Regions from separate parts of the Venatoribacter cucullus genome, predicted to be linked through region 4. Evidence: predicted binding sites of a transcription regulator. Region 4 holds the regulator's gene; each other region holds the start of a gene.
What was found. Region 4 encodes sigma-54, which starts transcription at its own class of promoters, with help from an activator protein. Its sites were predicted from a motif close to TGGCACNNNNNTTGCTNT; they were not measured.

Region 1 (7,598 bases), 350 kb from region 4:
GATGCCCTGATCAGCGCGCTGATGAATCTGGTGAACAACGCCCTGGAAGCCTGCCCACCGGGGCAGGCGCAGCTGCAATTACTGATTCGTCCGCTCGGTGACAACCGCGCCTCGGTACTGATTCTGGACAACGGCCCGGGCATGAGCGCCGCTGCCAAAGAAAAAATACTGCAACCCTTTTACACCACCAAAGCCAACGGCACCGGCCTGGGGCTGGCGGTGGTGCAGGCGGTCGCCCGCGCTCATAACGCGGAATTTATTGTGTCTGATAACCCGGCCGGCGGTCTGGCTGCCGGACTGGTTCTGCCCCTCGCCGGGCAGCAGTAAGAACAGGAGTGAATGCTATGCGAGTTTTGGTTGTTGAAGATGATCCGCGTCTGCGCGAAGCCGTTGTTGATACCCTGATGCTGAAAGGCTTTCAGGTCAGCGAGGCCGCTCATGGCATCGAAGCCCTGAATCTGCTGCGTCATCAGCAAATAGATCTGGTGCTGTCCGACATCAACATGCCGGGCATGGACGGGCTGGAGCTGCTGCAGAACGTGAAGCAGGAAACCCCCTGGTTGCCGGTGATTTTAATGACCGCTTACGGCGATGTTGGCCAGGCGGTAAAAGCCATGCAGCGCGGCGCCGATGACTACCTGATGAAACCGTTCGAGCTGAAAGAACTGGATGATCTGCTGCGCCCCTACAGCCGTAACGACGTGCCGGCCGACAGCAGCGAACCGGTGTGCGAAGCCCAGGTGTCGCGGCAGTTATTCCAGCTGGCCCAGCGCGTGGCACAAACCGATTCCACCGTGCTGATCAGTGGCGAAAGCGGCACCGGTAAAGAAGTTTTAGCGCGTTATGTGCATCAGCAATCCAGTCGTCGCAATAAGCCTTTTGTGGCCATTAACTGCGCGGCCATTCCGGAAAATATGCTGGAAGCCATGCTGTTCGGTTATGAAAAAGGCGCCTTCACCGGCGCGTACAACGCCATGCCGGGTAAATTTGAACAGGCCGAAGGCGGCACTCTGTTGCTGGACGAAATCACCGAAATGGATTTGGGGTTGCAGGCCAAACTGCTGCGCGTACTGCAGGAGCGTCAGGTTGAGCGTCTGGGCGGCCGTAAAGTGGTGGATCTGGATGTGCGCATTATCGCCACCACCAACCGCGATCTGGCCGAGTACGTGGCGGAAGGCAATTTCCGCGAAGACCTGTATTACCGTTTAAGCGTGTTCCCGCTGCACTGGCTGCCACTGCGCGACCGTGCCGACGATATTCTGCCATTGGCGCGCCGCTTACTGGCCCACCATGCCGGCAAAATGAAACGCCCGGTACCGCGGTTACTGCCGGATGCCGAACAGCTGCTGCGCAGCCACCCCTGGCCGGGCAACGTGCGCGAGCTGGACAACACCATGCAGCGGGCGCTGATTATTCAGACCGGCCCACAACTGAGCAGCAGCGATTTTATGCTGACCCCGGTGCCAAAAAACCGTCAGGCTGGCGCCCACAGCAGCCCGCCGGTAATGCCGTTTATTCCGGTACCGCCGGTGCCACCCGCCGCCCCCATGGACGACGCCGGCGCGCTGGGCAGTGACCTGCGCCACCGCGAAGTGGAATTAATTGTTAAAGCGTTGCAGGAAGAACCCAGCCGCAAAGAAGCAGCCGAACGACTGGGCATCAGCCCGCGGACGCTGCGCTACAAAGTGGCCAAGCTGCGCGAAGAGGGCATCGACGTGGAAGCTATGCTGGCCTGAGCGGCCAGCTGGTTTTTCCAGCCTTGCAGGCTGGCTTTGGCCGTCACTGTGTGACAGCTTTTTGCGGCCTGCGGCCGGAAGAATTTTTTAATTTTTGGTTTTGCGCGCGAAGCGCGCTCAATAAAGCCATGCCGGCGTAGCCGCCACTGTTTTTACGGCCCATTCGTTCCAGCCCGCAGGTAAAAAAAGCCGGTAGCCATGCCCGGATGATTCCGGGCAAGGATCGTGGCACAGGACGTGCCTTACGATCCGTTGGCTTAACCGGATTTTTTTAGCCAGGATCAGCTGGAACGCGGGCCAGAGGGGTTCGCAAGGGGATACCTCCCCTTGCAATACCAGCGGCCGAAGGCCGCAAAAGGCTGCCGCGCAGCGGCAGCCAAAACCAACCAGCCCGGCAGGGCTGGCGTAGAAACAGCCAGCGCGCAGCGCTGGAGTCACGGGCATGGCCCGTTCCCACAACTACTAACCAGCCCGCCGATTTCGCGACAAAAATGTCGCTCCTACCTGCCATGATGGCCGGCAGTCGCCGTCCCACCAAAGTTGGCAAGACTATTGCAGTGTCAGTAAAAGAAGCAGGATTCACGACGAAAAACGTCAAAAATCCGTGACGGTGACTCTGCCACCAGGCAGTTAAGGGGACAGCAATGGTCGATCGCGTTGATATCAATTCCGTACTGATGCAGATGCGCCAGGTGAAAAGCCAGCTGCGCGCGCAACATGCCCAGAATATGCAGCCGGTGCAGCCGCAAACCATGCGCCCATCGGAATTGCAGCAGCTGCGGGCCGCGCGCCTGGAAGATCAGGTGCAGGCCGTGCGCGAGGTGCAGGGCGATAACCGGGTGCCGGATTTCCAGGTGATGTTTAAAAACGCCATCGACACGGTGAACAGCACCCAGAAAACGTCCAGCGATTTACAAACCCGCTTTGAGCAGGGTGATCCGTCGGTAGATTTGCCGGAAGTGATGATTGCGATGCAGAAATCCAGTGTGTCATTCCAGGCGATGACGCAGGTCCGTAACAAGCTGGTTGAAGCTTACAAAGACATTATGAATATGCCGGTGTAACCGCGCATAAGGTAGCAGACTATGGAAAACGTACCCGCTCAGAGCAACGCCAACATGGCCGCTGATAACGAATCCGATGTACCGGCGGTAGCGCCGGGTAAGGAATCCGGGCATCCGGTATTGCTGGGTTTCAATCGTTTGTCGATTGTGCGCCAGGCGGCGGTGATTGGTGGTGTAGCGCTGGTGATTGCGCTGTCGGTCGCCATTATGGTGTGGACCAGCGAGCCCAGCTATAAGCCGCTGATCCATCGTCTGCAGGACCATAACGCGCAGGACATCATTGAAGTGCTGCAGCGCGAAGGCATAGCCTTTGAAATTGATCCGGCCAGCCAGATTCTGCTGGTGCAATCCGGTGATTTACACACTGCCCGTATGAAACTGGCGGCAGCCAGTTTGCTGGACGATAAAACCGTCGGTCTGGAAATTCTGGACCAGGACAGCTCACTGGGCACCAGTCAGTTTATTGAAAACGCCCGCTACCGCCGCGGTCTGGAAGGTGAGCTGGCACGTACCATCGCCAGCGTCCGCAGCGTGCGTAATGCGCGGGTGCATCTGGCGTTGCCGAAGCAGTCGGTGTTTGTGCGTGATGTGCGCAAGCCGCGTGCGTCGGTATTTCTGGAGCTGTATGCCGGCCGCGAATTAAGCCGCGATCAGGTGGAAGCCATTGTCAATCTGGTGGCATCGAGCGTAGCGGAAATGGATCGCGTGGATGTGTCGGTGGTCGACCAGCACGGCAATCTGCTGTCCAAACCGGAAGAGCAATCGACGGAATTCCTGGCCACCAAACAGCTGGAATACACCAACCGCGTGCAGTCCTCTATTACTCAGGCGGTGAATAATATTCTGCGGCCGGTGCTGGGTGACGATAACTACAAAGCCGAAGTGTCCGCCGACATTGACTTTACCGTGCAGGAACAAACCCAGGAGCTGTTTAACCCCGATTTAATCGCCCTGCGCAGTGAGCAACTGCTGAACGAAGAAAATACCGGTAAAATCAACGGCGGCATTCCGGGTGCACTGTCCAATCAGCCGCCGGCTGAAGCCAATGCGCCGGAGCAGGCGCTGGGAACCGGGCAGGGTGCCGGTGCGCCGGTTAGCCGCCGCTCCGAAACCACCCGTAACTACGAAGTGGACCGTACCTTAAGCTATCAGCAACAACAGGTGGGGCGTCTGCGTCGCCTGACCGTAGCGGTGGTGGTGAATGACCGCGTCAGCTTTAACGAAAACGGCGAAGCGGTATACACCCCCTGGAGCGATAACGACCTGCAGCGGCTGGAAGTGCTGGTGCGTGATGCGGTGGGCTTTAATGCCGCCCGTGGCGACAGCGTGAACGTGATTAACTCGCCCTTTATGGGTAAAACCGACGCGGCCCTGGGCGAGCCGGATTTCTGGACCCAGCCCTGGTTCTGGGAAATTCTCAAGCAGGTGTTGGCCGGTTTGTTTATCCTGTTGCTGATCTTCGGCGTGATCCGTCCCACCATCAAGAGCCTGGCCAACCGTGGCCGCGATGAGGCCTCGGTGATGCTGGAAGAGCTTGAAGATGCGGAAGCAGGTCTGGATGATGAAAAAGTGACGCTGGCGGGTATGGATGAATTCCTGCTGCCGGGCGCCTCAGAAAGTTTTGAACGCCAGCTGGATGCGCTGAAAGGTCTGATTGCAGAAGACCCGGCACGGGTGGCACAAGTGGTGATTGGCTGGGTGAATGACGATCATGGCAAATGAAGCAAAACCGGCAAATGAAGCCCTGGCGCGTTTAACCCGCCTGGATCGTGCTGCCATTCTGTTGATGAGCCTGGGCGAAAAAGACGCCGCCGAGATTCTGAAACACATGGGCCCGAAAGAAGTTCAGCGTGTCGGTACTGCGATGGCGACGCTTACCAACGTTAACCAGACGCAGGTGGAAGGCGTGGTGGCGGAATTTCTGGAAGCGGTCAGCGGCCAGACCGGTATGGGCCTGGGGTCCGATGCTTACATCCGCAATATGCTCACCCAGGCGCTGGGTAACGACAAAGCCGGTGCCCTGATCGACCGTATTCTGCTGGGCGGCAATACCACCGGTCTGGATTCCCTGAAGTGGATGGAATCCCGTCAGGTGGCCGACCTGATCCGCCACGAACACCCGCAGATTCAGGCCATTGTGGTGTCCTACCTCGACCCGGATCAGTCCGCCGAAATTCTGTCCAACTTTAATGAAAAAGTGCGCCTGGATATCGTTATGCGGGTGGCGGCACTGGAAGCCGTGCAACCGGCAGCGTTGCAGGAACTGAACGATATTCTTGAACGTCAGTTTTCTGGCAAGGCCGGTGCCCAGACCACCAGTATTGGCGGGGTTAAAACCGCCGCCAATATCGTTAACTTTGTTGACAGCAGCATTGCCGCTGATCTGCTGGATCAGATTAAGGAAGTGGATGAAGATCTGGGCATTCAGATTCAGGATCTTATGTTCGTGTTTGACAACCTGGTGGATATCGACGACCGCGGCATTCAGATTCTGCTGCGCGAAGTGTCTACCGACCTGCTGGTTGTGGCCCTGAAAGGTGCCGATCCGCAGGTGCAGGATAAAATTTTCCGCAATATGTCCAAACGGGCGGCCGAACTGCTGCGTGACGATCTCGAAGCCAAAGGGCCGGTTAGGGTCAGCGAAGTGGAAGGGGCGCAGAAAGAAATTCTTACCATTGCCCGTCGTCTGGCCGATGCCGGCGAAATTGTGCTGGGTGGTGGTGGCGAGGCCATGATGTAAATGACAGAAATCCGGCAGGAACATCACCATCCCATCCGCGCGGAAGATGCCCGCGATGTGAAGCTGTGGCGGTTGCCCTACTGGACCGAGCCGCCGGCGTGGGAGGCCGAAAAAGCCGAACAGGAAGCCGCCCAGCAGGCGGCCGCCAGGCAGGCGGTGACCGATGAACAGGGCGAGCCACTGGCATTCCCGACTGCTGAAGAGTTGGAAAATATCCGCCGCGAAGCCTATAACGACGGGCTGGAGCAGGGCCTGGTCGAAGGCCGTCAGCAGGGCCACAAAGAAGGTTTTGAAGCCGGCCGCACAGAAGGCTACGACGCCGCTTTTGCCGAAGGCCGGCAAGCCGGTTACGACGAAGGCCTGCAGCAGGGCAATGAAGCCGGGCGCCTGAAAGCGCAGGCCGACACCAATCTGGTGGTCACCCGGCTGCAGCGCATCGCGGCCACGCTGCACAGCCATCTGGAACAGCGTGACCAGCAGCTGCCGGAAGTGCTGGCGGCGCTGGTGGCCGGTATCTGTTCCCGTGTGCTGGACGAAGAACTGCGCGATGGCGCGGTGAATATTCTGCAGTTTGTGCAGCGCGCGCTGGCCGAGTTACCGGGTGGTGAAAAAGACATCCGGGTGGTGATTGGCCCCGACGATGCCCGTCATCTGCAGAACAGCCTGGAGCTGACCGGCACCGAAATGCACTACCGGGTAGACGACAAATTACCGGCGGGCAGCTGCCGGGTGGAAACCGAACATTCGCTGGTGGAGTATTCCAGCCAGGATTACCTGAATCAGCTGCTCGACAATGTATTGACGCAGATGATGCAGCAGAGCGTTACCTTCCCCGATACCGATGAACAGGCGCAATGGGAAGAACCCTTAGCGCCAACGCCGGCCGAACCGGTAGCCGAAGAACCGGTAGCCGAAGAACCGGTAGCCGAAGAACCGGTAGCCGAAGAACCGGTAGCCGAAGAACCTGCTGCAGCAGAACCCGCCGCCGAAGAACCTGCCGCCGAAGAACCTGCCGCCGCGCCGGATCATCCCCATGAGCCTCAGTGACCGCTGGCACAGCCTGCGCATTCCCGATAAACCCTACCAGCCGAAAATCGCCGGCCGCCTGGTCCGTATGGTCGGCCTTACCCTCGAAGCCGTGGGCATTAACGTTAAGGTCGGCGACCGCTGCATGGTCGAGCGCAAAGGCGCCGAAGATATTGAAGCCGAAGTGGTGGGCTTTGATGAGCAACGAATTTTCCTGATGCCGATTGAACAGGTCGATGGCCTGCGTCCCGGTGCCCGGGTGTGGCCGTTAACCATGGCCGCCGATGTGCCGGTGGGCTTTAACCTGCTGGGCCGGGTGCTGGATGGCACCGGCCGGCCGCTGGATGCGCACGGACCACTGCAGGATATTGAACAGGGCCATCTGCAGGGCCGTCCCATTAATCCGCTGCACCGGGCCCCCATTCGTGAACCGCTGGATGTGGGTATCCGCGCCATTAACGCCATGCTCACCGTGGGCCGTGGTCAGCGCATTGGTTTGTTTGCCGGTTCCGGTGTCGGTAAAAGCGTGCTGCTGGGCATGATGACCCGCTTCACCAGTGCCGACATTATTGTGGTGGGTCTGATTGGTGAACGGGGCCGCGAGGTAAAAGAATTTATTGATGAAATTCTTGGTGAAGAAGGCCTGCAGCGCGCCGTGGTGGTGGCGTCGCCGGCGGATGATTCACCCTTAATGCGGCTGCGCGCCGCACAATACTGCACCTCCATTGCCGAATACTTCCGCGATCAGGGCCAGAACGTACTGCTGCTGATGGACTCTCTCACCCGTTACGCCCAGGCGCAGCGGGAAATTGCCCTGGCGGTGGGGGAACCTCCGGCCACCAAAGGCTATCCGCCGTCAGTGTTCAACAAACTGCCCAAACTGGTGGAACGCACCGGTAACGGCAGCGAAGGCGGTGGTTCGATTACCGCGTTTTATACTGTGCTGAGCGAAGGCGACGATATGCAGGACCCGATTGCCGACGCCAGCCGCGCCATTCTCGACGGCCACATTGTGCTGTCGCGCAAACTGGC
Region 2 (7,598 bases), 320 kb from region 4:
TCTCCCTGCCGCCCGGTGTCGACCCGAAACTGAAAAACGTTGCCGCTGTATCGGTAACCGCAGAATTACCGGCCTTTGCCAAACCCGGCCAGCGCATTGACGTAACCGTGGCCTCGTTAGGCAACGCCAAAAGCCTGCGCGGCGGGGCATTATTATTTACTCCGCTGAAAGGCGCCGACGGTGGCGTGTACGCCGTGGCCCAGGGCAACCTGGTGGTGGGTGGTTTTGGCGCCCAGGGGAACGACGGCTCCAGCATTACCGTTAACGTCCCCAGTGCCGGCCGTATTCCCAACGGCGCCACGGTGGAACAAACCGCCCCCAGCACCTTCAGCCGTGGTGACAGCCTTATTTTCAACCTCGACCAGCCCGACTTCACCACCGCCCGCGCCATGGTGGATAAAATTAACCAGCTGATGGGCCCGGGTTCCGCCGAAGCACTGGACGCTGCCTCGATCCGGGTAAGCGCACCGCGCGACACCACCCAGCGCGTCAGCTATTTATCGATTATCGAAAATCTGGAAATTGAAACCGGTAAAGAACGCGCCAAAGTCGTTATTAATTCACGCACTGGCACCATCGTTATGGGTCAGAACGTGCTGATCGAACCGGTGGCCGTTACCCACGGCAATTTAATTGTGGCCATTGAAGAAGATTTTCAGGTGGCCCAGCCCAATGCGCTGGCCGGTGGCCAAACCGTGGTGGTACCCGATACCAACATCAATGTATACAACGATGGCGACAACCGTATGTTTAAATTCGGCCCGGGCGTATCACTGGATAGTGTGGTCAAAGCCGTTAACGAAATTGGCGTTGCGCCGGGTGACCTGATGGCCATTCTGGAAGCCATGAAACAAGCCGGAGCGCTGAAAGCGGAGTTAATCGTAATATGAACGAGCAATTATTTACTGAAGTCAAAAATCTGTCGCTGGAATTGCGTTCACTGATCCGTCAGGGCGTCAAAGAAGGCGTGGAAGAACGCATCATCCGCCGCAACGAACTGCTGCAGGAATGGTTCAGCGGCATCAAAGAACTGATCCAGATGACCAACGAACAACAGCAGTTTCTGGAAAACCTGCTGAAAGAAGAACAGCAACTGCTCGACATGCTGCAACAGGAACAAACCGAAATAGCCGCCCAGCAGCGCAACCAGCGCAAAGCCAGCCAGTATTTGCAACATTAATCTGGCCAGGCGTTTGCTGCGCAAACTGGCCAGACGCTCGCTGCGCTTGACGGGAGATGTCAGACGCTCTTAAAAGCCAGCGTCCCTAACGGTTTTCCGGCCCATTCGTTCCAGCCCGAAGTTTGGCAAAGCCAATAGCATCGTTTGGATGACTCCAAACGAGTGGCCAGGGGCATGGATGCCCCTTGGCCGCGTATGCTCAATTGGGTTTGGTAAACGAGGAAACGACCAGCGGGAGTAACAGCCGGAGGCTGGCCCGAAGGGTGAGCGAAGCGAGTAACCAGCTGGAACGCGGGCCAGAGGGGTTGGCAAGGGGATTCTTCCCCTTGCACTGGGGCGCAGGGGCGAAGCCCCGCATGGGCAGCCACGCAGTGGCTGCCCAACCTTGAACGTAATTGGCAAGCATCTTGCATTTATCCAGCAATCAAGGAGTTTGCCATGATCAACAACAACACCAACGTTGCCGCCACCTATACCGACCTGAATGCCCTGCAGGGCATCCGCAAGCTGGGTAAACAAGACCAGAGCGCGGCGTTAATGGAAGTGGCCAAGCAGTTCGAATCCATGTTCGTGAACATGATGATGTCGTCCATGCGTGACGCCAGCGCGGTGTTTGAAGAAGACTCCTTATTCAGCTCGCCGGAAGGCGATTTCTACCAGCAAATGTACGACGACCAGATGGCGTTATCGCTGTCTAACGGCGGTGGCATGGGCCTGGCGCCGGTTATTCATCGCCAGTTAATGAACAGCTACGGCAACGTGAACAAAGACCGCAGCGAACTGCCGCTGGATCAGGGCAAACTGCACGACCGCCGTATTTCTGTGCCAATTTATCAGCCGCTGCAACAAACCCTGGAGCAGGTGGATGCCGAGCTGGCACGCCAGCCAGGCACCCCACAGGCCAGCGCCTCTGAAACGGTAAACAGCCCGGCAGCAGCGGCCAATATCGCCAGCGGTAACGGCGGCAAAGGGCAACAATTTGCCACTCCGGCCGACTTCGTTGCCGCTGTGTACCCGCACGCCCAAACCATTGGCGCCGAACTGGGCGTTGACCCCCGCGCCATTGTCGCCCAGGCAGCGCTGGAAACCGGCTGGGGCAAACACATGATTACCGATGAACAGGGCCGCAACAGCCACAACTTCTTTGGCATTAAGGCCGACCAGCGCTGGAACGGGGAAAGCGTCAATGTGCTTACCCATGAATTCCGCGGCGGCGTGGCCATGAAAGAACGTGCGGCCTTCCGTTCCTACGCCAGCCTGGAAGATGGCCTGCGTGACTACGCCAACTTCCTGCAATCCGGCCAGCGTTACCAGAACGCCATTAACAACGGTCTGGATGCCGACCAGTACGGCTACGAACTGCAGCGCGCCGGCTACGCCACCGACCCGCAGTACGGCGCCAAAATTCAGCGGATTTCCCGCAGCGACACCTTAAAAGACGCGCTGCAACAAATGCAGCAAAGCCTGCTGACAGGAGCACGCAACGATGGCTGATATTCTCTCCATTGCCATTTCCGGCCTGCGCGCCAGTCAGTCGGCGTTAACCGTAACCGGCCATAACATCACCAACGCCGGTACCGAAGGCTACAGCCGCCAGGTGGTTAACCAGAGCGCCAATGCGCCGCAGAATTTCGGCGGCGTGTGGATGGGTTCGGGCGTCGGCATCGACAGCGTTACCCGGGTGTACGACCAGTTTTTAACCCAGCAGCTGTGGCGCGACAGCTCCATTTACAACAGCTTCGATACCCTGGCCACCAACGCCGAACAGATCGACAGCCTGCTGGCCGATTCCGGCACCGGTGTGCAACCCGGCCTGGAGCGGATGTTCGGGGCACTGCAATCGGTGGTGGATGACCCGGCCTCATTGCCGGCCCGGGCGGTATTGCTGAGTGAAAGCCAGGGCCTGGTTGACCGTTTTGCGTTAATCAGCAATCGCCTGCAAACCCAGAACACCATTATTAACGGCCAGATGGACGTGATGGTGGGCGAAATTAACACCATCAGTCAGGCCATTGCCGAACTGAACGAACAGATTCAGTTCGCAACCGCCGCCGCTCAGGGCGTTAAACCCAACGACCTGCTGGATAAGCGCGACGTGCTGGTGAAAGACCTGGCCAAACTGGTGGATGTTACCGTGGTCGAACAGGACGACTCGGTGTGGAACATTGCCGTCGGCAATGGTCAGCCGCTGGTGGTGGGTAACGACTTTAACCGGCTGGAAGTGGACAAAGGCGCGCAGGACCCGGCGCGGTCCGATATTTATTTTGTCGCCGGCAGCAGTCGCCAGCTGGTCACCAGCGCCATGACCGGCGGTCAGCTGGGCGGCACACTGGAATTCCGTAACACCGTGCTCGACCCGGTGCTGAATGGCCTGGGCCGCATGGCGCTGGTGATTAACCAGACCTTTAACGAACAGCACAAGCTGGGCATCGACTTTAACGGCCGCACCGGCGACAACTATTTTTCCGACATCAACACCCCGGAAAAAGCCTACAACCGCATTCTGGGCGACGAAAACAACGCCCGCCCGAACGACCGCCTGGTCAGCATTCACATTAAAGATGCCGGCGCCTTAACCACCAGCGATTACCAGCTGGAATTTCCAGGCCCTGATGATTACACCTTCCGCGTTAAACGCATCAGCGACGGTGAAATTATTGCCACCCGCGCGTTAAGCGGTGATTTTCCCGACAGCGTCGAAGTGGATGGCTTTGAAATACGCTTTGAAGCCGGCAGTTTCCGCCAGGGCGATGACTTTATTATTATGCCGACGCGCAGAGAATCGTCGCAGCTGGCCATGAACCTCACCCGGCCGGAACAGGTCGCCATTGCCTCGGCCGTAACCGGCGAAGCGGCCATTGGTAACCGCGGTAACGCCAACATTACCCAGCCGGATGTGTACGACACCAGCACGCCGTATTTTTCCCGCGATGGCGAAATGACTCCGCCGTTGCTGATTCGTTTTACCTCGCCCACCACCTACGACGTGCTGGACAACACCGACCCGGGCAACCCCATTCCGTTGTTCCCGCCGCTGATGAACCAGACCTACATTCCGGGCATCCGCAACGACATTCTGCCGCAAAACGAAGGCAAAACCGCCTTTACCAGTTTTGGTGGTGTGCTGCCGATGCAGCCGACTTATCAGGCGCCGCCGCCGGCCGCGCCGGTGCAATCGGTAAACGGCTTTTTCCCGGAGCGCATTGTTATCAGCCAGACCGACCCGGTAACCGGCAAAGTCACCTCGCAACCAACGCTGATTACCCGGGCCAACGCCTCGGCCAAAGAAATTGCTGCCGAACTCAGCAAGCGCCCGGGCGTGGAAGCCAGCGCCCGCACCACGGTGGAACTAAGCGACTTCAGTGCCGACGCCAACCCGTTCCAGCCGCTCAGCCTGCGGGTGAACGGCGTGCTGGTGACCGACACTTTAGGCCCCAATCAAACCAAATACGACAAAGACTACCCGGCCGAAGTGCCCGATCCGCTGACCCCGGATTTTGTCGCCGACCGCATTAACGCCAACTTCGATTTTCAACGCATGGGGCTGGTGGCCCAGAGTGACGGCAGCAAAGTCACCATCGTGGCGCTGAACGGCGAAGACGTGAACCTGGAAATCAGCGGCGATAACGGCGATGGCTTCCGCGTCGGCAACGGCCAGGACATTATTCTGCGCGAAACCAGCGAAGCGCCCTATGTACCGCTGAACCCCTTTGAAGGCTACAACTTCAGCGAAGGCGGCCCCTACAACTACGAATTTGACGTACCCGGGCAGGGCACCTTCCGCATTAACCTGAACGAAAACTACGCCACCGGCGCCGACATGCTGAACGGCATTCGCGGCAAGCTGGAAGACGCCGGTTTTACCTTCAGTGGCGACCTGGATGTGGCCATCAGCGAGCGCGGCACCATCAGCTTTCAGCCGCGCATTGACATGAACGCCACCGGCGTAAACGGCTCCAGCAAACTGACCATGGGCGGCCAGCTGAAAGTCGTGACCGACCCTGGCTACAGCTTAAGCATTGAACCACCGGGTAATAACCTGTTCCCCGAAGCGCCGGTGGGCGAGCCGCTGCATTTTGGTTTCAGTGTGGGCATTGACGGCAGCCCCCAGGCCGGCGACCAGTTCACCCTGGATTTCAACAGCGATGGCACCTCCGACAGCCGTAACGGCGTGGCGCTGGCCGGCTTACAAAACCAGGACACCGTGGGCGGCAACGCCAGCTACTCGGATTCGTATTCCATGATCGTGGAAGAAATCGGCTCTATTACCAGCCGCGCCCAGATCAACCGCGATTCCAGTGAAGTGCTGCTGCGCAACACCCAGACCAGCGTCGACAGCATTTCCGGCGTTAACCTGGACGAAGAAGCCGCCGCCTTAATTAAATTCGAGCTGGCCTACAACGCCAACGCTCAGGTGATTCAGGTGGCACGCAGTATTTTTGACACCTTAATCAACACCTTCCGCTAGGAGTTAAACGATGCGTATCGCCACATTGCAGCAATTTAACACCGGCCTGAACGGCATTCTGGACAACCAGGGCGGTGTGAACAAAACCCAGCAGCAGATCTCGACCGGCCGGCGCGTATTAACGCCCGCCGACGACCCCATTGCCGCCACCAAAATTCTGCAGCTGCAGCAGGAACTGGCCCTTAACGACCAGTACACCCGCAACATGACCGCCGCCGATAACCGCCTGAAACTGGAAGAAGCGACGCTGAAATCGGTAACCGCCAACCTGGAACGGGTGAAAGAGCTGACCGTGCAGGCCGGTGGTGGCTCGCTGACCATTACCGACCGGCAAGCCATTGCCGCTGAAATTTTCCAGCTGCAGGAAGGCCTGGCCGACCTGCTGAACACCAAAGACGCCGGTGGCGAATACATTTTTGCCGGTTTCAAAGGCAGCCAGATGCCCTTTGTAAAAGCCGACAATGGCCGCTACGAATACCAGGGCGACGAAGGCCAGCGCTATTTAGCGCTCAGCAACTCCACCACCGTGGCCACCGGCGACAACGGCAAAGCCCTGTTTGTGGACGTACCGGCGGCCAAAAATACCTTCACCACCCAGCTGAACCCGCTGAACAAAGGCACGTTGCAGGTAAACCCCGGCTTTGTCACCGACGAAGAAAAATACAGCGAGTTCTATCCCGACGACCTGATCATTACCTTTAACGCCGAATCGGCAGTGGACCCGAAAGGCGCCAACTTCACCGTGCGCCGCGCCTCTGACAACCGCATTGTTGAAGGCATGGCCAACGTTGCCTATAGCGAAGGCACGGCCATTACCGCCGCCGGCGTTATGTTAAGCCTGAACGGCAAAGCCGAACCGGGCGACCAGGTACTGGCTCGCTCCACGCCCAAACAAAGCGTTACCGACACCATCTTCCGCCTGAATGCCGGCCTGAACACGCTGGGCGATAACCCCATTGATTCGGAAACCCTGGATATTCTGATTGAAGACACCCTGGTAAACCTCACCAACGCCCAGGCCTCGGTATCAGAAATCCGCAGCAACCTGGGCGCGCGCCTGAACGTGGTGGAAAACACCCGCAGCCTCGCTGCTGATGTGAAAGTGGTGAACCAGGAAGTGTTATCCAAACTGGCCGATGTAGACTACGCCGAAGCCGTCAGCCGGCTGGCGCAGCAAACCTTTATGCTGGAAGCCGCGCAGCAGAGTTATGTGAAAATATCGCAGCTGTCGCTGTTTAATCAGATATAAAAGGGCTGGAGGCTGGAGGCTTGAAGCCGGACGCGGAATGGGAGACGGGAGACGCTTTTTAAGTACCAGAAACAACCCGCAGCACCTCAGTGCCTGCGGGCTTCCAGTTCTTTAATTTGCTGGAGGGGCAGGCCTAAGGTGTCAGCAATTTGTTCGGCCGTAAGCAGTTTGTTATCCAGCAGCTTTTGGGCGGCCTCCAGCTGACCCAGGGTAAAACCCTTTTGCTCACCTTGCTGCAGGCCTTTTTGTAAGCCTTTCTGCAAGCCTTCTTCGCGCACCGTCTCGATGTAACTGGCCATTTCATGGTCCTCCTGCGGGTAACGCTGTTCAAATTCTAAGCGCTCATTATTGTCCAGCGCGGTATAGATGTCGACAAACTCAAGGTATTTGAGCTTTTTTACGGGGGACGTGAATGTTGAATCAGCAATTGAAAATGTGAGGATAATCGCTCGGGTTTATATGGGGCTGGAATCCTTCAACACCTGAGCACGGAACTTTTCTGGCAAATCTTCCGGTGTCAGCAAGTCCACCGGTACGCCCAGCAGGGTTTCCAGTTCGTCCTGCAGACCACCCAGGTCAAACAAGGTGGTGCCGGGCAGGGCATCCACCAAAACATCCAGGTCGCTATCGCTCTGGTCAGTCCCCAGAGCTACCGAGCCAAACACGCGCGGGTTAACCACCCTATAACGGCTGGCCGCAGC
Region 3 (7,598 bases), 1.2 Mb from region 4:
CGGGTTTGCCAATGCGGCCGGTGGCCAGGTGCACATTAATAATGGCATTGCCTTTGTCGCTGCCGCTGGCACTTTGATTAATGCCCTGAGAAAACAGGGTGACGGTGCGCGGGGTGCGGGCAAACCAATCAAAAAATTGCAGCAACAACGCCGCGTCGGTATCCATTAAATCAGCACTGTGCTGCAGGCTCTGGCAGTCGTTACGGGCTTGTTCTAACGCCACATCGAAACCATTGGTGTGACGGGCAATAAAGTCTTCGTCCAGTTGTCCGCTGTCGGCTAAATACACCAGCAGCGCATTGAACAATACCGCGTCGGTACCTGGGCGGATGGCTAAATGCAGGTCGGCAATATCGCAGGTGGCGGTGCGGCGTGGGTCGATTACCACAATTTTCATATCCGGCCGCTGCTGTTTGGCGGCGGCAATGCGCTGATACAGCACCGGGTGCGCCCAGGCAGCGTTTGAGCCGGTAAAAATCAATAAATCGGCCAGTTCCAGGTCTTCGTAGCAACCGGGTACGGTATCGCTGCCAAAGGCGCGTTTGTGCGCCACCACGGCCGAGGCCATGCACAGGCGCGAATTGGTGTCGATGTTGGCGCTGCCAATAAAACCCTTCATGAGTTTATTGGCCACATAATAATCTTCGGTCAGCATCTGGCCAGCGCCGTAAAACGCAACGGCTTGCGGGCCGTGGGTGTGGATCACCTGCTGGATTTTGTCGGCAATAATATTCAGCGCATCGTCCCAGCTGGCGTGTTTACCGTTTAATTGCGGAAACACTAAACGCCCGTCGTGGCTCAGGGTTTCGTGCAGGGCCGACCCTTTTACGCACAGGCGGCCACTGTTGGCCGGGTGGGAAAGGCTGCCGCTAACCGGTAAAACCTGCTGGCCAGCATGTTGCACTGTTACGCCACAACCAACGCCGCAATAAGGGCAGGTGGTGTGCGTCTGGCTGGCAGTGGTGGGCTTGGAAGCCGGTGCGTTCATGGCGGTATTTCCCATAAAAAAAGCGCCCACAGGCAGAACCTGTGAGCGCCAATGCTCGGTGTTGCACAAACAACAATAAGGCATCTGCATTGATGCCAACGACACAACGGGAGGTTTTACCGGTTGGGGTAACGCAGTGTCTGCAGTGTTCTATTCAAAAGCGGTGCCAACTTTTTTGTTTTTATCTGCAGTCTGTTTATTACTGGTTTCTGGGCGGTATTTCCGGCGGCAACACATCAATGCAGCCATAAATATGCGCCATTCTGGTGCCGGCCTGCTGGGTTGTGTGCCGTTATTGCGCAATGCACAGCCGGTGTATTAACCGGTTTAAGCCGGTATTTCGCTTAAAACCCCGGCGGAACCGGGGTTCAGCCGGATTTATTGCGGGTTGGCATTGTGGTTGCAATACCTTGTTTGATATTCCACCGCGGTAACGGAGCCGCCGTGGAACAGCGCAACGAAGCATCGACAGGAGAATCGTGATGATGACCAAATAGAGAGCTTCCCATGAGCAAAAAACGCATTCTTGTCGTTGGCAACGGTATGGTAGGACACCAGTTTTTAACCACCTTCGCCAGCAGTGATATGGCCGGTCAGTGCGAGCTGATCACCTTCAGTGAAGAACCCCGTCTGGCTTACGACCGGGTACAACTCAGCAAATATTTCAGCGGCGCCAGCGCTGACGATCTGGCGTTGACCACCGCCGCTGACTATCAGCAGCAACAGATTCACTTCCATTTAAATGACCGCGTAACCGGCATTAATCCGCGCCAGAAAACCATTACCACCGCCAGTGGCCGCACCGAAGGCTATGACAAATTAATTCTGGCCACGGGTTCCTATCCCTTTGTGCCGCCGGTGCCGGGTAAAGACCAGCCGCATTGTCTGGTGTACCGCACCATTGAAGATCTGGAAGCCATTGCTGCCGCTGCCGCCGTGAGTAAAACCGGCGTGGTTATCGGTGGTGGTCTGCTGGGTCTGGAAGCCGCCAATGCGTTGAAACAAGCCGGGCTGGAAACCCATGTGGTGGAATTCGCCCCGCGTTTAATGGCGGTGCAGTTAGATGAAGGCGGCGGTCGCTTATTGCGCGAAAAAATTGAAGCGCTGGGCGTGCAGGTGCACACCGGCAAAAATACCCAGGAAATTGTCGCCGGTGAAGAATGTCGCTACCGCCTGAATTTTGCCGACGGTTCCTTTCTGGAAACCGATATGGTGCTGTTCTCGGCCGGTATTCGCCCGCAGGATGCACTAGCGCGTGACACCGGTTTAACCCTGGGTGAGCGCGGCGGTATCGTAATTAACGATTATTGCCAAACCTCCGACGACGATATTTACGCCATTGGCGAATGCGCGCTGTGGGATAACAAAATTTACGGTCTGGTGGCACCGGGTTATCAGATGGCGCGGGTGGCGGCCGGGCATATTGTCAGTCAGTTATTTACCCATGCTGAGCCGGCGCTGGTTTTTAACGGTGCCGATATGAGCACCAAGCTGAAATTACTGGGCGTGGAAGTCGGTTCGCTGGGCGATGCGCACGGCCATACCGCCGGGGCGCGCAGCTTTGTGTTCCATGACGAGCTGGAAGGCGTGTACAAACGCCTGAACGTATCGGCCGATGGGAAAAAACTGCTGGGTGCGGTGCTGGTGGGCGACACCTCGGCCTATGGCACTTTGCTGCAGTTAATGCTGAATAATATGGATATTCCCGGCAGCCCGGCCAGCCTGATTGTGCCGGCCTCCAATGGTGACGATGCCGGAATCGGTCTGGGGGTGGCGGCGTTGCCGGCCACCGCACAAATCTGTTCCTGCTACGACGTCAGCAAAGGCGCCATTGGCGAGGCGGTACGCAGTGGTTGCTGCAAAGTGGTGGATATTAAAGACGCCACCAAAGCCGCCACCGGCTGCGGCGGTTGTGCGGCGCTGGTGAAGCAGGTGATGGATGCCGAATTAACCGCGCTGGGCGTGGTAGTAACCAACCATATCTGTGAGCACTTTGCGTTCAGCCGTGCTGAGCTGGCCGATATTATTCGGGTGAAAGGTTATAAAACCTTCAGTGCGGTGCTGGAAGACCATGGCAGTGGCCATGGTTGTGAAATCTGCAAACCCACCATCGGCTCTATTCTGGCGTCGTATCACAATGATTATATTCTGCAGGATGACCACATCGGCCTGCAGGACACCAACGATATTTTCCTCGGCAATATGCAGAAAGACGGTACTTACTCCATTGTGCCGCGCGTAGCCGGCGGGGAAATTACCCCGGAAAAACTCATTGTGCTGGGTGAAATTGCCCGCGATTACGACCTGTACACCAAAATCACCGGCGGTCAGCGCATCGATTTATTCGGCGCGCAGTTGCATGAATTACCGGAAATCTGGCAGCGCCTGATTGATGCCGGTTTTGAAACCGGCCATGCCTACGGCAAATCCCTGCGTACGGTGAAATCCTGTGTCGGCAGCACCTGGTGCCGTTACGGCGTGCTCGACAGTGTGTCGATGGCGATTGCGCTGGAGAACCGCTACAAGGGCTTGCGTGCGCCGCACAAAATTAAATTCGGCGTATCGGGTTGTACGCGCGAATGTGCCGAAGCACAGAGCAAAGACATCGGCGTTATTGCCACCGAACAGGGCTGGAACCTGTATGTGTGCGGCAACGGCGGTATGCGTCCGCGCCACGCCGATTTATTCGCCACCGGCCTTAATAACGAGCAGCTGATTCAGGCCATCGACCGGGTGCTGATGTTTTATGTGCGCACCGCCGACCGCTTACAGCGTACTTCGGTATGGCTGGAAAATCTGGAAGGCGGCCTGCCGTATCTGCAAGACGTGGTGCTGAACGACCGCCTCGGCATTGCCAGCGAACTGGATAACGCCATGACGCATCTGGTGGCTACTTATCAGTGCGAATGGAAAACCACGCTGGCCACGCCGGAAAAATTACTGCGTTTCCGTCACTTTATTAACAGCGATGCTACCGACAGTCAGTTGCTGTATGTGCGTGAGCGTGGCCAGCGCCGGCCGGCTACCGAAGATGAACGTATTGAATTATTAAACCTGGATAACCAACCTGAAACTCAGGCAGGAGCATAACCATGAACTCAGCTGCATTACATCTCGTTGCGGTAACCACACCCTGGCAAGTGGTGTGTCGTTTAACTGATATCGCCCCGGACACCGGGGTGTGCGCCTGGCATAAAGGCGAACAGGTAGCGTTGTTCCGCCTGGGCCACAGCGAGCAGGTATTTGCTATCAGCAATTACGACCCGGTTGGCGGCGCCAATGTGCTGTCGCGCGGCATTGTCGGTTCCATTGGCGAGCGCCTGGTGGTGGCCTCACCGCTGTATAAACAGCATTACGATCTGCAGACCGGCGAATGTCTGGAAGATGATTCCGTAACGCTTAAGGTGTGGCCGGTGCGGGTAGAGCAGGGGGATATTTTGCTGGGGTAATAAGCGCCGCAAAAAAATAAACCGGGCTATGCCCGGTTTTTTTATAAAGACAATAAGCAAACAGCCATGTACTTCATTAAGCCGCTTTTAAGCCGCTTCAGGCCGCTGCTGTGGGCCAAATAACAGCGTCAGCCGTTGATCAGAAATATCCTCAGCCTGCATCAGTAAATCAAAATACCACTGGCTGTGACGCACATCGCCAACGCACAGCGCACCGATAATACGGTTATGGCGCAGCACCAGTTTTTTATACATGCCTGCTTCTTCGTCCAGCAAGGTCATCAGCTCGCAGCCATCGTCCGGGCCGGCGTGAATATCACCGATGCTGTGCATATCCAGCCCGGATACTTTTAATTTAGTAATCTGCGGTTGCTCGTAATAGGGCGACGCCGGTTGTTTTAATAACATCTGGCTGAGCACCTGCACCTGATGCCAGATAGGCGCGACCAGCCCATAGGTGGTGCCGGAAAACTCACAGCATTCTCCCAGGGCATAAATACCCGGCACCGAGGTTTGCAGGTACTCATTGACCTGTATGCCCTTATTGCAGGCAATGCCGGCCTGCGCTGCCAGTTCGGTATTAGGAATAATGCCGGTGGCGAAAATCACCAGATCGGTGGCTAAGGTCTGGCGGGTATCGCGGCCGCTTCTGTGCAACAGCAAGCGGTTTATTTCCTGGCCGTTATCACTGAGTAATTGTTCCGGCCCACAACCGGTGCGCACCTGAATACCGCGCTGGCGCAGGGCATTGTGTAATAACTGTGCGGCGGTGCTGTCCAGCTGGCGGTTCATTAATACCGGGTTGCGGTGCATTAAGGTGACCTGCAGCCCCTGAGCCTGCAAACCAACCGCGGCTTCCACGCCCAATAAACCGGCACCCACCACGGTGGCGTGGCGGCTATGTGGCAAGCGGGCCTGCATGTTTTGTACATCCTGCAGGGTGCGGAAACCTAGCACATTCCTGCAACCAGCGCCCGGAATCGACGGAATAAAACTGCGTGAGCCGGTGGCAAAAATCAGCTGCGTCCAGCTCAGGGTTAAGCCGCTGGCGCAGGTAATATTCCGTTGTTGGGTGTTTACGGCTACTGCGCTCTCACCATAAAAAATCTGTATGCGTCGTTTGCTGTACCAGTCGTCATCGTGCGGAGTAATAGCGGCCAGATCGGTTTCACCAGCCAGTAAAGGCGACAGCATAATGCGGTTGTAATGCCGGGCCGGCTCGTCACTGAGTACCAGAATGCGGGCAAAATGATGGTGGGTATCCAGCGTTTCCAACAGCCGGTTAGTGGCCATGCCATTGCCGATAATCAGCAAGACGGAATCGGTATTCATACGCTACTCCGTTCGGTATAAAAAAGCGGCAGCCACCGAAGTGACTGCCGCAACCTGTGAAATATCAGAATTTAGCTTCCAGCCACAGCCAGGCTTTGTCGGTATCGGCACCGGCATCGCCTTTGCTGTAGGCCGCGTATTTCAGCCCTGCGGTGTAATATTTACCAAAGCCTTTGGTCGCCTGAAAATTCACCTCGCTGCCTTTATCGGCACTGCCCTGGTCTGAACCGTAGTCGTGGTAAAACGCCAGCAGGTTTACGCCGGCTACGGCGGTGGTCACTTTTACGTAGGTGTCGGTTAAGCCGTCAGCAGGGGTTACCAGAAATTTATCGGCCCAGCCATTAAACGCGTGTTTGGTGGCCAGCGGGGTCTGGAAACCATAAGCGCCGCCGTCACTACCTAAGCTTTCAAAACCGGCGGCCAGCGTAATTCCCTGAACAACTACGCCGGCTTCCAGCGCCAGATAGCTGGCATCAAAATCATCGGTTTTCTGCAGTGCGTATTCGGCGGTGTACAGAAGTGATAAATCATTAACTGCCTGTTTGCCGGAAAAACGCGCACCGAAGGTATTGTTTTTGGCATCGGTGGCGTCGTCTTTCAGTAAGTAGGCATAGCCGGTCAGGCTGCCCGGTTTAAATCCGCTGTATTGAATATTCAGTAAATGATGGCTGACATCGGCCTCGGTAAAAGTGATGTCGTTGACCTGATCAATAAAGGCGTATTGCGCGTGATAATCCGCGGTTTTATAGCCCAGTTTGACGGCATCGTAGGTTTGTTCATTCTGACGCCAGCCCACGTTGCCGACAAAGCGGGTGTTATCCAGCAGGATACGCTGGCGGCCCAGAATGGCGGCAAATCCGGCGTTACTGTAGCTGATTTGGGCGCGGTTTATTTCGTTGTCCACCGGGTCGGCCACCACATCGTAAGCCGGGTCTTCAACACGGTATTCATCGACCAGAGCACGAATGTCTTCTACTTCGACCAGCACTTTAAAGCCATTTATGGCGCCGCTTTCGGCACCAAGGCGTGAGCGCAGAGTGAGAGCGGTGGCTTTCTCGGTAGCATCATCGGTGTCGTTACTTTCGTAGCGCAGGCGCAGGTCGGCCAGTAGTTTTCCGTCGCTGATGACCGTGGGCAAGGCCTGGGCGGTACCTGCCAGTGGTGCGGATAATGCGGTTATGGCTAAGGGCAGAATCAGACGGTTGGCGCTAACAAAATGCTTCATGGGCAGTTTCCTCTGGGCGAGCTGGTTTGGCTTGCTGGCGGGCAAAAAAAAAGCCGCAATTCCTGGGCAGGAATGCGGCGTCGTTGCCGGTACAGCAGAATTAACGGTTACCACCACACCGGCGTTGGTGTGGTTGGGCAGATTCAGTGCAGCGAGTTTTATGCCAGCTAAGAGAGTAACGGCGTTTATGCCGGGCAATGCGGACATTGGCTGAATTGGCTGCGGTTATTCCGGATTTTGCTGACGGTTTAACCCATATTTTTCTGTTTTATGACGGCGGTTACCCGGACATGGCATTAACCGCAGAACTGAAAACGTGCATGGCTTTGTTGCCATGCACTTTTAAAGAGCAGCAGATAAAGGGCAGCTGGTTCAGAGCAATTCGGTCATGTTCAGCACATTATTAGCCACATCCACCAAACGGCGGTTCTGGTTCATCGCCATGCGGCGTAAAAAGGCATAGGCCTCTTGTTCGGTCATTTGCCGGCGCTGCATTAATTCCCGTTTGGCGCGGTCGATCAGTTTGCGTTCGTGTAATTCGGTGCGCGCGGCATCCAGTTCGCCGTGCAGGCTTTTCAGTCGTTTACCCTGGGCTTCAATCAGC
Region 4 (7,598 bases):
CAGCAGTTTGCTGACCGGCAGAATGCCAATGAATTCATTCTGGCGGTTAACCACGGCCAGGTTGTCGGTCATCGGCGGCAGGGTTTTGTGCCGGCGCAGATAACGTAAAACAACATCCAGGGTGATATCCGGGCGCACCGTAATGGTGTCGGTGTTCATCAGACCGCCGGCGCTGTCTTCCGGATAGCCCATAATGGCTTCCAGACGCGCGCGGTCCTGATCATCCATGGACTCCAGAATTTCCTGGGTCACGCGCTCCGGCAGCTGTTGCAGCATGTCGGCGACGTCGTCGGTGTCCATGTCGGCGGTGAGGTCGGCAACCTCTTCGGCGCTCATATCACTGAGGAAGTGGCTTTGCAGCTCTTCGCTCAGGTGCTGGATTACCTCACCTTCGAGATCTTTGTCGACCAGCTCCCACAGCAATTTACGGGCTTTCGGGGGCGATGATTCGATCAGGTGAGCAACGTCAACCGGGGCCAGACCGGAATTCAGGATGCGTTTGACCTGAGTCAGCGCGCCGCTTTCGAGGGCGGCGTTCAGACTGTGCAGTTTTGCTTTGGCTTTTTCGCTGTGTTGCGCCATTGCTCAGGTCCGGAAATTAAGGGGCAGTGGTTCGGATTTTAGCGGTAACGGCCGTCCGGCACCACGAAAGAACCTGAAGAATCTGGTTCAGTGGGTTGTTTTTTATGGCATCAGGCCAACTTTGTCGCCCTACTGGCGTTCATCAGAGGGTTATTCGTCTTCGTCGAAACGGCGGGCAAACAGATCGGTCAGGGCGGCGAGGGCTGCATCGGCGTCATCACCGCTGATTTCCACCTGCAAGGTGGTGCCCTGACTGGCCGCCAGCATCATCACCGACATGATGTTTTTGCCATCGGCCATCTGGCTGCTGCTGCCTAAACGGATGCTGCTGGCAAACTGGCTGGCGGTGCCGGCCAGTTTGGCGGCGGCACGGGCGTGCAGGCCACGCTTGTTGATAATGAGCAGTTCCGTGCGAATCATCATGGCTTCCTCAGTGCACGCCGTTCAGTTCACGGTGGCGAACCTGCACCTGTGGATATTGCTGGCTGAACAGCGCGCCCAGCTGCTCGGCCAGATAGACCGAGCGATGCTGGCCGCCGGTGCAGCCGATGGCGATGGTCAGGTAACTGCGGTTGGCTTCAATAAAACTGGGCAGCCAGCGGGTAATAAACGAGGTGATGTCACTTTCCATGGCCAGCACCTGGGGTTCATTCTGCAGAAAACCGATGATTTCCTGGTCGCGGCCGGTGAAGCGGCGTAACGCCGGGTCCCAGTAGGGGTTGGGCAGGTTGCGCACATCGAATACATAATCGGCATCAATCGGGACGCCGTGTTTGAAACCAAAAGACTCAAACAGAATGGCAATGTCGCTGCCGGATTTTCCCGCGACCCGCAGTTTAATCTGGCTGCGCAGCTCGTGTACCGACATGCTGGTGGTATCCAGTGTCAGGTCGGCCAGGTCGGCAATCGGGTGCAGCAGCTGTTTTTCCTGCCGGATGGCTTCGGCCAGAGATACGTCCGGGCCGGTGAGCGGGTGTTTGCGCCGGGTGGCGCTGAAGCGCTGCAGCAGCACTTCTTCGCTGGCATCCAGATACACCACATCGAGCTGGTATTCCTCACTGGGCAATTCGTGCAGGACATCGTCGATGCGGTCGAAAGCATGGGGCAGGTTGCGGGCATCAATGCTTACCGCCACCCGTGACAGTTTTTCTTCCCCTTCCGTCTGATGCACCAGTGCCGGCAGCAAGGCCACCGGCAGGTTGTCAATGCAATAGAAACCGAGGTCTTCCAACACGTGCAGGGCGCTGGATTTTCCTGAGCCGGAACGGCCGCTGATAATGACCAGACGCATATTGCTCCTTATGCCTGCTCAGGCTTCCGTGTGCAGTGCCCGTTGGTACAGGCGGCCGGCATCCGGTGCGTTACGCAACGCTTCCCGGTAGTCTGGCTCGGTGAAATTACGCGCCAGCATGGCCAGCACCTGCAGGTGCTCGTCGTTGGCTTCTTCCGGTACGAACAGGGCAAACACCAGGTCGACCGGCCGCCGGTCAACGGCGTCATAGTCAATGGCTTCGCTCAGGCGCAGCAGTACGCCAAAAGGATGCTGACACTGTGGCAGGCGGCAATGGGGAATGGCAATGCCCTCCCCGATGCCGGTGCTGCCCAGCCGTTCACGGCCCAGTAAGCGCTCGTAAATATCGTCGGCGGAACTGTCCGGTGTCAGGTCGGCGACAAAACCGGCCAGATATTCCAGTAACTTTTTCTTACTGGAAACCGGGGCGTCAAATAACGTACGTTCCGGGGTCAGAATATCCCCGATGCTGATGGCCATGGCTCAGTTGTGACCGTGCTGACGGTCCACCAGTTTTTCTTTGTGTTTTAACACCTGGCGGTCGAGTTTGTCGGTCATCTGGTCGATGGCGGCGTACATATCGTCATGTTCAGCGCTGGCGTGCAGGTCGGCACCGGCAACGTGGATGGTGGCTTCCGCAGTCATGCGTTCTTTCACTACGGTCAGGGTCACCTGGCCGTTGGTGATGTTGTCGAAATGACGGCTCAGGCGTGACATTTTTTCTTCCACATAGCTTTGCAGCGCTTCGGTAATTTCGATGTGGTGGCCGCTGAGGTTGATTTTCATATCCAGACTCCTTGGTTTTTATGCTGGTAAGTTAAAACAGTTTTAAATCAGTTGTTTGCGTTCGTTCGACGGCGGAATAAGCATGGCTTCACGGTACTTGGCAACGGTACGGCGTGCAACCTGAATCCCCTTGTCGGCCAGCAAGGCAGCCAGTTTGCTGTCACTTAATGGTTTGCGGGCATTTTCATCGGCAATCAGTTTTTTGATCATGGCACGGATGGCGGTGGAGGAACATTCGCCACCGCTGTCGGTACTGACGTGGCTGGAGAAAAAGTATTTCAGCTCGAAAATACCGCGCGGGGTGTGCATGTATTTTTGCGTGGTGACCCGCGAAATGGTTGATTCGTGCATGCCCACCGCTTCGGCAATATCGTGCAGTACCAGCGGTTTCATGGCTTCTTCACCCTGCTCGAAAAAGTCGATCTGGTATTCGACAATTTTGGTCGCCACTTTCAGCAGGGTTTCGTTGCGGCTTTGCAGGCTTTTGATAAACCAGCGCGCTTCCTGCAGGTTGTCGCGCAGAAAGGCGTTATCGGTGCTGTTGTCGGAGCGGCGGATAAGGGCGGCGTAATCGGCGTTGACGCGCAGCTTGGGGGCAATGTCGGGGTTCAGTTCCACCCGCCATTCGTCGCGGATATTACGCACGATCACATCGGGAATAACGTATTCGGCCTGTTCGGAACTGATCCCGGAGCCGGGCTTGGGGTTCAGCTCTTTGATTAACCGCAGCACGGCTTTCAGATCATCTTCGCGCAGTTTGGTTTTGCGCATCAGGGTCGGGTAGTCGCGGTTGCCCAGCAGCTCAATATGTTCGCTGATCACCAGCCGGGTTTCCGCCAGCCAGGGGGTGTCGGCCGGCATCTGGTGCAGTTGCAGCAGCAGGCATTCGCGCAGGTCGCGGCCAAATACCCCGGCCGGGTCAAATTGTTGCAGGCGGTGCAGCACGGCCATCACTTCGTCTTCTTCGACGTTCAGCTCCGGGTCCATGCTTTCCAGCACATCCTCAACCGTGGTGTGCAGGTAGCCGTCATCATCGACGCCGTCGATCAGCATCAGGGCGATATCGCGGTCGGTATCGGACATCGGGGTCAGGTTCAGCTGCCACAGCAGGTGGTCCTGCAGGCTGTCGGTGCTGGCGTGACGGGCGTCGTAGTCAAAGTCGTCGTCGATGGCGCCGCTGTTGCCGGAGGCCACGCCGGCGGTGGTCTGGTAGGTATCTTCCCACTGGCTGTCGACCGGCAGGTCATCCGGAATCTGTTCCTGTGACCATTGTTCGTCCAGTTCCGGGGTGTCAGCGCCATCGTCATGGTCGTGGCTGCTGACTTCGGTGCTGATGTCGGCGGTCGCCGGCAAGGATAAATCGTTGAGGCCGTCGTGTTCGTTTTCTTCCACTTCCAGCATGGGGTTGGAATCAAGCGCTTCCTGAATTTCCTGTTGCAGATCGAGGGTCGACAATTGCAGCAGGCGGATGGCTTGCTGTAATTGCGGGGTCATCGTGAGTTGCTGACCCATCTTTAACTGCAGGGAGGCTTTCATAGGGCTTCAGTATTCACTCAAAACGGCATTAATGTTGCATTATACGCCAAGGGCCCGGTCTGGCTATCCTTGACAAACCACGTCAGTTACTGGCTCACAGGCGGAAATCTTCTCCGAGATACTGTTTACGCACCTGTTCGTTGGCCAATACCTGCTCAGCGGTACCTTCGGCAATAATATGGCCGCCGCCGACGATATAGGCTTTTTCACAGATGGCCAGTGTTTCCCGCACATTGTGGTCAGTAATCAGTACGCCGATGCCGCGCGCTTTCAGCTGGCGGATAATATCCATGATGTCGGCAACGGAGATGGGGTCAACCCCGGCGAAAGGCTCATCGAGCAGAATAAAGGAGGGTTCGGCCGCCAGCGCGCGGGCAATTTCCACCCGCCGCCGTTCGCCACCGGACAGCGCCATGCCTTTGCTGTCACGGATATGCTGAATATGAAACTCATCCAGCAGGCTTTCCAGCTTGGCCTGTTTACCGGCTTTATCGAGGTCTTTGCGGGTTTCCAGAATGGCCATAATGTTATCGGCCACGCTCAGCTTGCGGAAAATAGAGGCTTCCTGCGGCAGGTAACCAATGCCTTTTTTGGCTCGTCCGTGCATGGGCAGGTGGCTAATGTCTTCATCGTCGATGCGCACACGGCCGTTATCCGCCTGCACCAGATTCACAATCATATAGAAACAGGTGGTTTTGCCGGCACCATTGGGGCCGAGCAGGCCGACAATCTGGCCGCTGTTCACCGACATGGAGACGTCTTTAACGATCTGGCGGTTGCCGTAGCTTTTTGCCAGCGATTCGGCGTGCAGGGTTTTCATGGCTGGGTCTCCGCCGGAACCGGTGCATCCGGAACGGTTACTGCCGGAGCGGGCGCTGTGGCCGGCTCAGCGGTTTTGGGCTGGAAGATCACTTTGATCCGGGCCGGTTTTTCCCCAGCGTCGGCTGGCTGGCCAGCGGAGATGACTTCGGTGTTCATATCGTAGCGGATACGCTCACCGGTAATTTCGTTGCTGTCCTGCCGCAGTACGGCATTGCCGATCAGGATGGCTTCCTGATTGGCGGCCAGATAGTCGATGCGTTGCGCGTGCGCATGGGTCAGCGGTGAGCCGGGGTTGATCTGCTGCTGATAACGGGCCGGCTGGCCTTCGGCGGTGGCTTTTTCCATCCGGCCTTCGGTGCTGACCACTGTCAGGCGGTCAGACTCAATACGCAGGGTGCCCTGCGTCAGGAGGACATCGCCCTGATAGATCACGACTCCGGCCTGACGGTCAATTTCGGCGCGGTCGGAAACAATCACCACTTCCTGGTTGAAGTCTTCCGGCAGTGCGGACGCCAGCGCCGGCAGCAGCAGGGCAGCGGCACAGAGTTTATTCAGATGCTTGCGGCACATAACGGGTGTTTACCTGATGATGAAGTTGCAGGGTGCGGTCAGCGACATTGAGGGTCATGCCGGTGGCTTCGGTCAGCGTGGCCGGATGACGGATCACCACCGGTGCATCGGTGGTGGCGGTCTGCTGCCCGGCATGGTAGTTCAGCCAGTCGGTATGGATGGTAATCGGGTCGTCAGCGGGCGTGTTGATGGAGCGGATTTCCACCTGCTCACGCAGGGTCAGACGCTCGTCCTGGTCCAGTGCTTCGCCGGTCAGGGCATCAATCTGCCACATTTTGCCGTCTTCAGCCGTGGTGATAATGCGCGGCCGGGTAAAGTGCGACACGGCAGACAGCGGAAAATGCTGCAGGGTGGCGGCGCGGAAGCTCTGCTCCAGCTGACCGGCCGCGTTGTACTGGCGCTGATACAGTTGGTCACCGTAATAGTCGGCCTCTTCATTTCCACTGACCACCGGGGTGGCTGTTACCGGCATTTCTTTTACCCGGTCGAGGTTCAGCAGGCCAATGCCGGCCAGCAGCGCCAGTGCCAGGACAACGTATTGCTTCCGCATCAGAGCACGCCCGCCCGCAGCAGATCGTGCATGGTCAGGACGCCGGCCGCCTGGTCGCCGTCTTTGACGACCAGGGCGTTGATCTTGTTGTCTTCCATAATTTTCAGGGCTTCAGCGGCCAGGGTGCCGGGACGGGTGGCTTTGCCACCGCGGGTCATCACATCGGCCATGGTGGCGGTGTGAATATCAACCCCCTGATCAATAGCCCGGCGCAGGTCGCCGTCGGTAAAAATACCCAGCAGCTGACCATCCTGTTGCACGGTGGTCATGCCCAGACCTTTGGAGGTTACCACCAACAGTGCCTGCGACAGTGTGGCTTCCGGCCCCACCACGGGAATGCCGGCACCAGTGTGCATAATGTCATCCACTTTCAGCAGCAGGCGCCGGCCCAGCGAACCGCCCGGATGGGAAAAGGCAAAGTCTTCGGCGGTAAAGCCGCGTGCTTCCAGTAAGGCTACGGCCAGTGCATCGCCCATCACCAGTGCACAGGTGGTGGAGGAGGTGGGAGCCAGATTAAGCGGGCAGGCTTCCTGTTCCACGCCGGTATCCAGGTGGGCGTCGGCCGCTTTTGCCAGGGTGGAAGCGGGGTTGCCGGTCATGCTGATCAGCGCCGTGCCCATGCGTTTCAGCAAGGGTAACAGGCTGGTCACTTCGCCGGTTTCGCCGGAGTTGGACAGGGCAATCACCACGTCGGTGGGCTGGATCATGCCCATATCGCCGTGGCTGGCTTCGCCCGGGTGCACAAAAAAAGCCGGGGTGCCGGTGCTGGCGAGGGTGGCCGCCAGTTTGCTGCCGATATGACCGGATTTGCCCATGCCGGTGACGACCACCCGGCCCTGGCACTGCAGGATCAGGCGGCAGGCGGTGTTGAAGGTACCGCTCAGGCGCTGTAACAGTTGGCCAACCGCCTGTTGTTCCAGCGTAATGGTGCGGCGGGCGGATTGTTCAAAATTAAAGTTCAGATCGGTGCTCATCAGCTTGCTTCAATAAACAGGTACAGAAGATAGGCGGTAAAACCCCCGGTTAATAACAGACCGGAAAAACGCCCCATGGTGCCCTTGCGGTAATTCACCACAAACAAAGCCAGCAGCATCAGGGTCATCACCATCATAACGGCATAGTCGCGGTACAGTGCCATGCTTTCTACCTGGGTGACGGCCAGCAGACCCGGCACCGGCATTACGGTGAGCATATTGAAAATGTTGGAGCCGATGACGTTACCGATGGCGATATCGTGGTGGCCTTTCAGGGCGCTGGCGACCGAAGCGGCCAGCTCCGGCAGGCTGGTGCCGATGGCCACGATGGTTAAACCAATCACCAGTTCGCTGACGCCATAGAAGGTGGCCACGCTGACCGCGCCATCGACCAGCATGCGTGAGCTGACCAGCAATGCTGCCAGCCCCAGCACCATCAGCAGCAGGGCTTTGCGCATCGGGGTGTTTTCAATTTCGGCGGCTTCGT

Region 1: a site for sigma-54 is predicted at 2,278-2,295, ahead of fliE (flagellar hook-basal body complex protein FliE). Genes of this name have one in related genera too.
Region 2: a site for sigma-54 is predicted at 1,577-1,594, ahead of flgJ (flagellar assembly peptidoglycan hydrolase FlgJ). Genes of this name have one in related genera too.
Region 3: a site for sigma-54 is predicted at 1,378-1,395, ahead of nirB (nitrite reductase large subunit NirB). Genes of this name have one in related genera too.

The regions. Positions count from the first base shown of each region.
Region 1 is NZ_CP046056.1:2,019,624-2,027,221, reverse strand. Features, by position in the region: gene GJQ55_RS09665 (sensor histidine kinase) at 1-327, shown strand, start outside; gene GJQ55_RS09660 (sigma-54-dependent transcriptional regulator) at 345-1,736, shown strand; gene fliE (flagellar hook-basal body complex protein FliE) at 2,381-2,800, shown strand; gene fliF (flagellar basal-body MS-ring/collar protein FliF) at 2,822-4,522, shown strand; gene fliG (flagellar motor switch protein FliG) at 4,512-5,540, shown strand; gene GJQ55_RS09640 (FliH/SctL family protein) at 5,541-6,587, shown strand; gene fliI (flagellar protein export ATPase FliI) at 6,574-7,598, shown strand, end outside.
Region 2 is NZ_CP046056.1:2,045,584-2,053,181, reverse strand. Features, by position in the region: gene GJQ55_RS09755 (flagellar basal body P-ring protein FlgI) at 1-890, shown strand, start outside; gene GJQ55_RS09750 (hypothetical protein) at 887-1,180, shown strand; gene flgJ (flagellar assembly peptidoglycan hydrolase FlgJ) at 1,619-2,674, shown strand; gene flgK (flagellar hook-associated protein FlgK) at 2,667-5,648, shown strand; gene flgL (flagellar hook-associated protein FlgL) at 5,659-6,897, shown strand; gene GJQ55_RS09730 (RpnC/YadD family protein) at 6,984-7,196, opposite strand; gene GJQ55_RS09725 (nucleotidyltransferase family protein) at 7,353-7,598, opposite strand, start outside.
Region 3 is NZ_CP046056.1:1,211,993-1,219,590, forward strand. Features, by position in the region: gene GJQ55_RS05800 (nitrate reductase) at 1-1,018, opposite strand, end outside; gene nirB (nitrite reductase large subunit NirB) at 1,496-4,078, shown strand; gene nirD (nitrite reductase small subunit NirD) at 4,081-4,437, shown strand; gene GJQ55_RS05815 (NAD(P)/FAD-dependent oxidoreductase) at 4,525-5,769, opposite strand; gene GJQ55_RS05820 (alginate export family protein) at 5,834-6,994, opposite strand; gene GJQ55_RS05825 (hypothetical protein) at 6,993-7,208, shown strand; gene GJQ55_RS05830 (nitrate regulatory protein) at 7,367-7,598, opposite strand, start outside.
Region 4 is NZ_CP046056.1:2,366,479-2,374,076, reverse strand. Features, by position in the region: gene mgtE (magnesium transporter) at 1-582, opposite strand, end outside; gene GJQ55_RS11275 (HPr family phosphocarrier protein) at 733-1,005, opposite strand; gene rapZ (RNase adapter RapZ) at 1,013-1,873, opposite strand; gene GJQ55_RS11265 (PTS sugar transporter subunit IIA) at 1,892-2,353, opposite strand; gene hpf (ribosome hibernation-promoting factor, HPF/YfiA family) at 2,357-2,659, opposite strand; gene GJQ55_RS11255 (RNA polymerase factor sigma-54) at 2,702-4,195, opposite strand; gene lptB (LPS export ABC transporter ATP-binding protein) at 4,290-5,015, opposite strand; gene lptA (lipopolysaccharide transport periplasmic protein LptA) at 5,012-5,587, opposite strand; gene lptC (LPS export ABC transporter periplasmic protein LptC) at 5,565-6,137, opposite strand; gene GJQ55_RS11235 (KpsF/GutQ family sugar-phosphate isomerase) at 6,137-7,111, opposite strand; gene GJQ55_RS11230 (calcium/sodium antiporter) at 7,111-7,598, opposite strand, start outside.